DNA from 3 places in the Proteus sp. Marseille-Q3619 genome. Region 1 is predicted to be linked to each of the others. Evidence: predicted binding sites of a transcription regulator. Region 1 holds the regulator's gene; each other region holds the start of a gene.
What was found. The regulator PurR, encoded in region 1, represses purine synthesis genes. The targets are predictions, from matches to a motif close to CANGCAAACGTTTGCNTG.
Positions count from the first base shown of each region.

Region 2: gltS (sodium/glutamate symporter) is a predicted target of PurR. The motif match lies at 2,067-2,084, and genes of this name have one in related genera.
Region 3: rbsD (D-ribose pyranase) is a predicted target of PurR. The motif match lies at 1,894-1,911, and genes of this name have one in related genera.

Region 1 covers NZ_CBDIMP010000001.1:3,969,054-3,972,346, reverse strand. Annotated here, with positions in the region: gene ACWPWK_RS18600 (sulfite exporter TauE/SafE family protein) at 1-26, shown strand, start outside; gene sodB (superoxide dismutase [Fe]) at 311-889, shown strand; gene cydH (cytochrome bd-I oxidase subunit CydH) at 1,027-1,110, opposite strand; gene purR (HTH-type transcriptional repressor PurR) at 1,379-2,404, shown strand; gene punR (DNA-binding transcriptional activator PunR) at 2,431-3,293, opposite strand, start outside.
Region 2 covers NZ_CBDIMP010000001.1:1,956,066-1,959,358, forward strand. Annotated here, with positions in the region: gene recG (ATP-dependent DNA helicase RecG) at 1-515, shown strand, start outside; gene gltS (sodium/glutamate symporter) at 677-1,894, opposite strand; gene ACWPWK_RS08965 (uracil-xanthine permease family protein) at 2,136-3,293, shown strand, end outside.
Region 3 covers NZ_CBDIMP010000001.1:2,956,783-2,960,075, reverse strand. Annotated here, with positions in the region: gene dxs (1-deoxy-D-xylulose-5-phosphate synthase) at 1-1,571, shown strand, start outside; gene rbsD (D-ribose pyranase) at 1,922-2,341, shown strand; gene rbsA (ribose ABC transporter ATP-binding protein RbsA) at 2,349-3,293, shown strand, end outside.

The DNA of each region.
Region 1 (3,293 bases):
TGATGTATACACTGATGATAGAGTAAGCAGAAAATGCAACAATCAGAGGATATAGGCTCTAAACACAGTCGATATTTTACTGCTTTACGAGTTGCTCTGTGGGATATACTCTTATGAGTATAATTAATCTATATGGCTTATAACTATAGATAAAAGATATTTAGCTGTTATTTCAGCAGATTTTTGTTAAAATAATTAGCAAAATAGTAACAACTTAGTGATTCATTTGCCTCATTCTATCAATTCAAATGATTTTGATGGAATGATTTCAGGCACAAAACCCGAAATAGATAGTTTAAAGGAGTACGCAATGTCTTTCGAATTACCAAAATTACCTTATGCGTTAGATGCTCTTGAGCCACACATCTCTAAAGAAACTTTAGAATATCACTACGGCAAACACCACCAAACTTACGTAACCAATTTAAATAACCTGGTTAAAGGTACTGATTTAGAAAGCAAATCCTTAGAAGAAATCATCAAATCTACTGATGGTGGTATCTTTAATAATGCAGCTCAAGTATGGAACCACACTTTCTACTGGAACTGTTTAGCACCAAATGCAGGCGGCGCACCAACAGGTAAAGTTGCTGATGCTATCAACAAAGCATTCGGCTCTTTTGAAGAGTTCAAAAAGCAATTTAATGATGCGGCAGCTAAAAACTTCGGTTCAGGTTGGACTTGGTTAGTTAAAAAAGCAGACGGTTCAGTTGCGATTGTTAACACGTCTAATGCTGCTACTCCAGTTTCAGGCGCAGACAAACCACTGTTAACAGTAGACGTATGGGAACATGCTTACTACATCGACTACCGTAATGCGCGCGTTAAATATTTAGAAGAGTTCTGGGCACTGGTTAACTGGTCATTTGTTGAAGCTAACCTTGCTTAATTGAGCTTGATAATCAAAGGTGAGTGATTGAGATTCATTTTTGGTGACAAAATAACAAAGGGCCTTGAGCCCTTTGTTATATTCAGATATTCGATAATCTATTATTTAAATTGATCGGATATTCTATAAAGCAGTGATTAGAACAACATAGTCGAAAATAAAACAATCATAACAAGCGCTGCTACTGCTGTACTCAAACCAAATTTCAGATCCGTATCCATCTATTTCTCCCTCAAAATGATTATAATACACTTTTTTAACCATAACCTTGTCATGGTTAATTATTATCACATATCAAAATTTGCTAAAATAGCGACTAGTGCACAATTTATAACATTGATTAATACTTTCACTTTTGAGCTAGATCATACAAAATTCACAGCTAATCGCTAAATTATTGCCAGTGTTTGCCCTATGTATGACTATACTGGCAGTTAAACCATAAAATTAGATAAAAGAGACCAATGAAGGTCAGGAGTTTTCCACACCATGGCAACAATAAAAGACGTGGCAAAACGCGCAGGCGTATCAACCACGACTGTTTCTCATGTGATCAACAAAACACGTTTTGTTGCTGAGAACACACGGGCAGCAGTTTGGGCCGCTATAAAAGAATTAAATTATTCGCCTAGTGCCGTTGCGCGTAGTTTAAAAGTCAATCACACCAAATCTATTGGCCTGTTAGCCACGTCCAGTGAAGCTCCTTACTTTGCTGAAGTGATTGAAGCTGTTGAAAATAGTTGTTATAGCAAAGGCTACACACTGATTTTATGTAATTCACATAATAACCTCGATAAACAAAAAGCCTATTTAGCGATGCTGGCACAAAAACGTGTTGATGGGTTATTAGTCATGTGTTCTGAATACCCCGATCACCTTCTGACACTGTTAGAAGGCTATCGTAATATTCCAATGGTTGTCATGGATTGGGGTAAGGCGCGTGGTGACTTTACCGATACGATTATCGATAATGCTTTTCATGGTGGCTATATTGCGGGTCGTTACCTTATTGAACGTGGTCATCGTGATATTGGTATTATCCCTGGTCCATTAGAACGTAATACCGGTGGTGGTCGCTTACAAGGTTTCTTAAAAGCCATGGAAGAAGCAAAAATCACAGTAAAAGATGAGTGGATTGTACAAGGCGACTTTGAGCCAGAATCTGGTTATAAAGCCATGTATCAGATGCTAAATCAAAAACATCGCCCTACTGCTGTTTTTTGTGGTGGTGATGTGATGGCAATGGGCGCAATTTGTGCCGCTGATGAGCTAGGTTTACGTGTTCCTTTCGATATTTCCATTGTGGGTTACGACAATATTCGTAATGCGCGTTATTTTACGCCAGCATTAACCACAGTCCACCAGCCAAAAGAGCGTTTAGGTCAAATGGCTTTGTCAATGTTGCTTGATCGCATCGTCAACAAACGCGAAGACGCCCAAACAATCGAAGTTCATCCACGATTAGTTGAGCGCCGTTCAGTTGCTGACGGTCCTTTTATTGACTACCGTCGTTAATTCAGATTTATTCGGCTATCTGATTTCTAGCGAAGCCATTCCTCATTTAAGGTTTGGCTATCTCCAAGATAATCTAACAACCATGTCAAAGCGGGTGATTCACTTTTATCGACCCACGTCAGGCAGCATGGGCTGTCTGGCAATGGTTGTGCCAGTTGTAAAGTAACCAGCTTACCTTGTTCAATTAAAGGTTCAGCACGATGCCAAGGCACCATTCCTACGCATAATCCCGCTAACAAGCATTCAAGCCCCATATCCCATGTCGGAACAACCATTCTACGCTGATTATTTAGCGCCCAAGTGTCACGCTTTGGTAAACTGCGTGAAGTATCTTCTAAGCATAAACTTGGATAAGGTCGCATCTCATCATCCGTTAATGGATGTTGTGCTTTCGCTAAAGGGTGATCAACATGACAAACACAGCGCCAAGGCATAAATCCCATATCTCTAAAACTATAACGTTCACCAATTGGTGAGGCTCTTGTTGCACCAATCGCTAAATCAACACGACCATTAACTAAGGAGTCCCATACGCCATTAAACACTTCAGGGTAGACATACAGCTCAATATCAGGAAAATGGCGGTAGAAATCGAGAATAAGTTGTTGTGTTCTTTCAGGTTTAACAATGCAATCAACTGCTATACTAAATTGACCGCGCCACCCATTAGAAACTTGTTGACAAAGATGCCGAGTGTCATTCATTTTTTTGATAACAGATCGTGCTTCTTTGATGAAAATTTTACCTGCATCGGTTAATTCTACATCACGGTGACGGCGCTCAAACAAAGGAACGGCAAGCCATTCCTCTAATTGCCGAACAGTGTAACTAACGGCGGATGGCACTCTGTGCAATTCTTGAGCAGCGGAGCTAAAACTTCCTGTTCTTG
Region 2 (3,293 bases), 2.0 Mb from region 1:
TACACGGGCGAATGAAACCCGTAGAAAAACAGGCAGTAATGGCTGCATTTAAAGAAAATGAGCTTCAACTTTTAGTTGCGACAACAGTGATTGAAGTCGGTGTTGATGTACCTAATGCAAGTTTAATGATCATTGATAATCCAGAACGACTGGGACTCGCACAGTTACATCAATTACGTGGACGGGTAGGCCGAGGCGCTGTCGCCTCTCATTGTGTCTTGTTATATAAAACACCACTCACACAAACAGCACGTTTGCGATTGCAAGTATTAAGAGATAGCAATGACGGTTTTGTGATTGCACAAAAAGATCTCGAAATCCGTGGCCCCGGTGAGCTTTTAGGCACTAAGCAAACGGGTAATGCACAATTTAAAGTCGCTGATTTGTTACGCGACCAAGGACTTATTCCTGAAGTTCAGCGTATCGCTCGTTATCTACATCAACACTACCCTAAGCATTCTCAAGCCTTAATCGAACGCTGGCTGCCTGCCAAGACACAATATAGCCAAGCTTAAGGTTACTTTTTTGCATGGCTTAGCGTGCGTTTAATCTCGCTTTGGGTTGATCTTGAAATATTCGTAAGTTAAATACATATAGAAAAACACCTCAATGTCGATATTCAACATTGAGGTGCTCTTTAACGTTTTTGAAACTCTTTTAATTTATAGCAACCAAACTACCCTGCAACTATAGGCGTAAAAAACGGTAGCATCAGATACAGTTTAATCACTATTGCATTCACAATATCAATAAAGAATGCACCGACCATAGGTACGACCAAGAACGCAAGATGAGACGGTCCAAAACGGTCTGTTACAGCTTGCATATTTGCAATCGCCGTTGGTGTAGCACCTAAACCAAAACCACAGTGACCTGCTGCTAAAATCGCCGCATCGTAGTTTTTACCCATGACACGGAAAGTGACAAAAATGGCATACAGTGCCATTACACCTGCTTGAACACCAAGGATAACCAACATTGGTATCGCCAGTGATGCAAGCTCCCATAATTTCAAGCTCATTAATGCCATCGCTAAGAATAACGATAAACTCACGTTACCTAAGACTGATACCGCTCTATCAAAAACACGGTAGAACCCAAGCATTGAAAGGCTATTACTTAAAATAACGCCAATAAACAGAACGCACACAAAGGTCGGTAATGAGAATGCTGTACCTTCTAACAGTTGAGAAAGGAACGTACCTGCCATTAAACAGATAGAGATCATCGCAATAGTTTCTAATAAAACCATTGAAGTGATCATTCGGCCTGTTGTCGGCTTCTCAAACGCTGTTGGCATTTCATGGTCATCGGCGCCTAATCCTGGCGTTGGGATATTTTTGATTAAGTAGCGTGCAACTGGGCCACCAATCAATCCACCTAACACTAAACCAAAAGTAGCACAAGCCATCGCCACTTCAGACGCGCTCATAAAACCATAATTTTCAACAAAGGTTTTACCCCAAGCAGCCCCTGTACCATGACCACCCGATAATGTAATCGAGCCAGCAAGTAATCCCATTAATGGATCAAGACCTAACATTTCTGCTAATGCAATACCGACTGTGTTTTGTACTAACAACAGTCCAACAACAACAAAGATGAAAATAAAAAGCGCTTTTCCTCCCGCTTTTAAGCTTGCGAGGTTTGCGTTTAAACCAATTGTTGCAAAGAATGCCAGCATTAATGGATCTTTTAATGAGAGGTCAAAACTTACTTCCCAATCCATAAAAGATTTGAATGCTAATAGAAGAACTGCAACAAGTAGCCCACCTGCAACGGGTTCTGGGATCGTATACCGTTCTAAAAAAGGAACAGATTTCACTAACTTACGTCCGATCAAGAGAACCAAAGTGGCCGCAACCAGCGTGCCATAAACATCAAGATGATACATTTATGTACCCCGTCTTATTTGTTAATTTTATATAAAAATACTACGACGCTAAGTTCATCCATAAACAACGCCAAAAGCAGGTATCCCCGATTAGAAAAAAAAACGGAGACAAACACAAGTTAAAACATATAAAAATGTGAGCGCCTCTTATGCATTTTGATAACATCATTTTTACGCAAACGATTGCTTTTGTGGCGCAGATCATTAAAATACCGTTTTTGTCGAATAAGAAATTCACACCATGGTTACTTCAGAAAATCAAAATTTGCCTAAAAATAGTGACGTTTCAATTAAAAAAAATAGCGAACTTCTTTTTGCTTTAGAAGAGAAACCGCCATTACCACAAACACTTTTTGCTGCTTGCCAACATCTCTTAGCCATGTTTGTTGCGGTTATCACACCTGCGATCCTCATTTGCCAAGCATTAGGATTACCTGCACACGATACTCAACGCATTATCAGCATGTCTTTATTTGCATCAGGCATTGCCTCTCTTATTCAAATTCGGGCATGGGGACCAATAGGTTCAGGATTGTTATCAATTCAAGGTACTAGCTTTAATTTTGTCGCACCTTTGATTATGGGCGGATTAGCGCTAAAAAATGGAGGGGCGGATATTCCAACGATGATGGCGGCACTTTTTGGTACATTAATGGTCGCCTCATTAACCGAAATCATCCTTTCTCGTGTACTTCATTTAGCAAGGCGCATCATTACACCTTTAGTTTCTGGTGTCGTAGTGATGATAATCGGTCTCTCTTTAATTCAAGTTGGATTAACCTCTATTGGTGGTGGTTATTCAGCCATTGAAAATAATACCTTCGGTGCACCACAAAACCTGTTATTAGCAGGCTCTGTACTTATTGTTATTATTTTACTTAATCGACAAAAAAATCCTTATTTACGCGTTGCTTCTTTGGTCATTGCAATGGCTGTGGGTTATGTTCTTGCTTGGGCTTTAGATATGTTGCCCACACCAGCAGAACATCAAGAAACACCTTTTATGACTATTCCTGAACCCTTTTATTATGGGTTGTCATTTGACTGGCATTTACTTATTCCTTTAATGCTGGTGTTTATGATCACATCACTAGAAACCATTGGGGATATTACAGCAACTTCAGATGTTTCAGAGCAACCCGTTAGTGGTCCTTTGTATATGAAACGTATTAAAGGGGGCGTATTGGCTAATGGAATTAACTCTATGGTTTCGGCATTTTTCAATACCTTCCCAAATTCTTGTTTTGGTCAAAATAATGGCGTTATTCAATTAACAGGCGTTGCAAGTCGCTATGTAGGTTATGTTGTTGCCGCAATGCTCGTTATCTTAGGCTTATTTCCATTCGTTGCAGAATTTGTGCAAAGAATTCCTGAACCCGTATTAGGTGGAGCCACATTA
Region 3 (3,293 bases), 1.0 Mb from region 1:
GTCAAAAGAATGGGTTACACCCCTTCCCTTGGCGAGAAGAGAGTGAATACGACAAACTTTGTGTTGGTCACTCTTCAACCTCTATCAGTGCAGGTTTAGGTATGGCTGTCGCCGCCGAACAAGAAAAGCTGAACAGAAAAACAGTTTGTGTGATTGGTGATGGGGCAATTACTGCGGGTATGGCTTTTGAAGCAATGAATCACGCAGGAGATATTGAACCAGATATGCTCGTTGTACTTAATGACAATGAGATGTCGATTTCAGAAAACGTTGGTGCATTGAATAATCACCTTGCGCAATTGTTATCTGGCAAACTGTATACCACCTTGCGTGAAGGTGGAAAAAAAGTCTTCTCAGGTATTCCACCCATTAAAGAATTACTGAAAAAGACAGAGGAACATATCAAAGGCATGGTTGTCCCAGGCACCATGTTTGAAGAGTTGGGTTTCAACTATATCGGTCCTGTTGATGGCCACGATGTTATTGCGTTAGTACAGACATTAACTAACATGCGTGATCTAAAAGGCCCTCAGCTTCTGCATATTATGACTAAAAAAGGTCGTGGATATGCGCCTGCTGAGCGTGATCCAATTAGCTGGCACGCAGTCCCTAAATTTGATCCACAAACTGGGACATTACCTAAAAGCCCTAATGCACGACCTACATTTTCCAAAATTTTTGGTGACTGGTTATGTGAAGAAGCCTCAACTGATCCAAAACTCATGGCAATTACCCCAGCTATGCGTGAAGGCTCTGGTATGGTGCGTTTCTCAAAGGAATACCCTTCACAATACTTTGATGTTGCGATCGCAGAACAACATGCCGTTACCTTTGCAGCAGGTTTAGCAATTGGGGGTTATAAGCCGATTGTTGCTATCTACTCAACATTCTTACAACGCGCTTACGACCAAGTGATCCACGACATTGCCATTCAAAAACTGCCTGTTTTATTTGCTATTGATCGTGGTGGTATTGTGGGAGCAGATGGTCAAACTCACCAAGGTGCTTTTGACCTCTCATTCTTACGCTGCATTCCTAATATGGTCATTATGGCGCCAAGTGATGAAAATGAGTGTCGCCAAATGCTTCACACAGGTTATCACTATCAAGATGGTCCTGTTGCCGTACGCTATCCAAGAGGCTCTAGTGTTGGTGCACAATTGCAACCACTTAGTCCACTACCTATGGGTAAAGGTATTATTCGTCGCCAAGGCAAAGGTATTGCGATTTTAAACTTTGGTACATTACTACCAGAAGCGTTAGAAGTTGCTAAAAAACTTGATGCAACTGTGGCTGATATGCGTTTTATCAAGCCTCTTGATAAATCACTTATCCTTTCTCTGGCTGAACAGCATGATATGTTGGTAACGCTAGAAGAAAATGCCATTATGGGTGGTGCTGGCAGTGGCGTAAACGAGTTACTCATGCAAGAACGTTGCTTAATACCTGTCCTAAACTTAGGTATACCTAATCTGTTTGTACCACAAGGTGGACAAGAAGAGATCAGATCTGACTTAGGATTAGATGCAGAAGGTATTGAGAAATCAATTAAGGCTTATCAAGCTAACTAATTGAATTAAAATGATTAAAAAACCTCTCCTAATTAACCACAGGAGAGGTTAATGTATTTCTAGGCTGTGATTTATCTACTTTTATCATACTGGTTTACATTTCCACACCCCATATTGTCGCCTTTATTACAACCTTGTCCATCATCACATTTTTATGAAATTCACTGAAAATAACCTCTTTCTTTCTTGAATCCATTCAGCGTTAATTTATTCAATCAGTTAGATTTTTCTTTCTTTTTGTTTGCCAACGAAACGTTTCGATCACGCTCACAATATGAATAAATCAAACTTGTTTTCCCACCTTTCTTTTCTACTATGTAGACAGCGAAACGTTTCGCTGAGGAGGAAACATGAAAAAAGGTGTATTACTTAATAGTCCTATTTCGAGTGTAATTTCACGTTTAGGACACACTGACAAAATCACTATTGCAGATGCTGGATTACCTATTCCCTCCTCTGTTGAACGAATTGATCTTGCTCTCACTCAAGGTATTCCTGACTTTATGTCAGTCTTACAAACCGTTACCCATGAAATGCAAATCGAAGCGGTGATGCTGGCGGAAGAAATTAAAACCATCAATCCCTCTCTGTTTAATGAAATCCTCTCTTATCTCAATTTATTAGAACAAGAGCAGAAGAAACCTATTCAAATAATGTATGTTTCACATGAAGCATTCAAAAAGCAACTTACTGAAAATAAAGCTGTTATTAGAACCGGTGAATGTACGCCTTATGCCAATATTGTGTTGTTTTCTGGTGTGACTTTTTGAGGGCAATATGGAACCTTTACTTGAACTTAAAGATATTGATAAGTCATTCCCTGGTGTAAAAGCACTATCAGGTGCCACACTTCGAATTTATCCCGGTAGAGTAATGGCACTCGTAGGTGAAAACGGGGCAGGCAAATCAACACTAATGAAAGTGCTGACTGGGATCTATAAAAAAGATTCGGGTGAAGTCATTTATCAAGGCGAAAGCTGTGCTTTCAATGGTCCCAAAACTTCCCAAGAAGCAGGAATAGGCATTATTCACCAAGAGCTTAACCTTATTCCAGAATTAACCATCGCAGAAAATATCTTCTTAGGTCGTGAGTTTACTCGTGCTTTTGGCGCTATCGATTGGAAGAAAATGTATGTAGAGGCTGATAAGTTATTAGCCCGATTAAACCTTGCTTACAGTAGTCACCGTTTAGTGTCTGAATTATCGATTGGTGATCAGCAAATGGTAGAAATCGCCAAGGTTCTTAGCTTTGGCTCAAAAGTCATCATCATGGATGAGCCAACAGATGCGTTAACCGATACTGAAACAGAATCTCTATTTAGCGTTATTCGTGAACTAAGAGATCAAGGTTGTGGCATTGTTTATATCTCACATCGTCTAAAAGAGATCTTTGAGATTTGTGATGACGTGACTGTACTGCGAGACGGCCAGTTTATTGGTGAAAAACCTGTCGCCTCATTAAAAGAAGACACTCTGATTGAAATGATGGTGGGTCGTAAGTTAGAAGACCAATACCCTCGTATTAATATCCCTCAAGGAAAAACCAAACTTAACGTCATTAACCTCAGTGGCGAAGATGTTCATGATGTCAGTTTCTCATTACATGAAAGCGAAATTCTGGGCATTTCTGGATTAATGGGCGCGGGTCGTACTGAGTTAATGAAAATTATCTACGGCGCATTACCTAAAACCAATGGCACTGTTGAATTAGATGGTAAACCC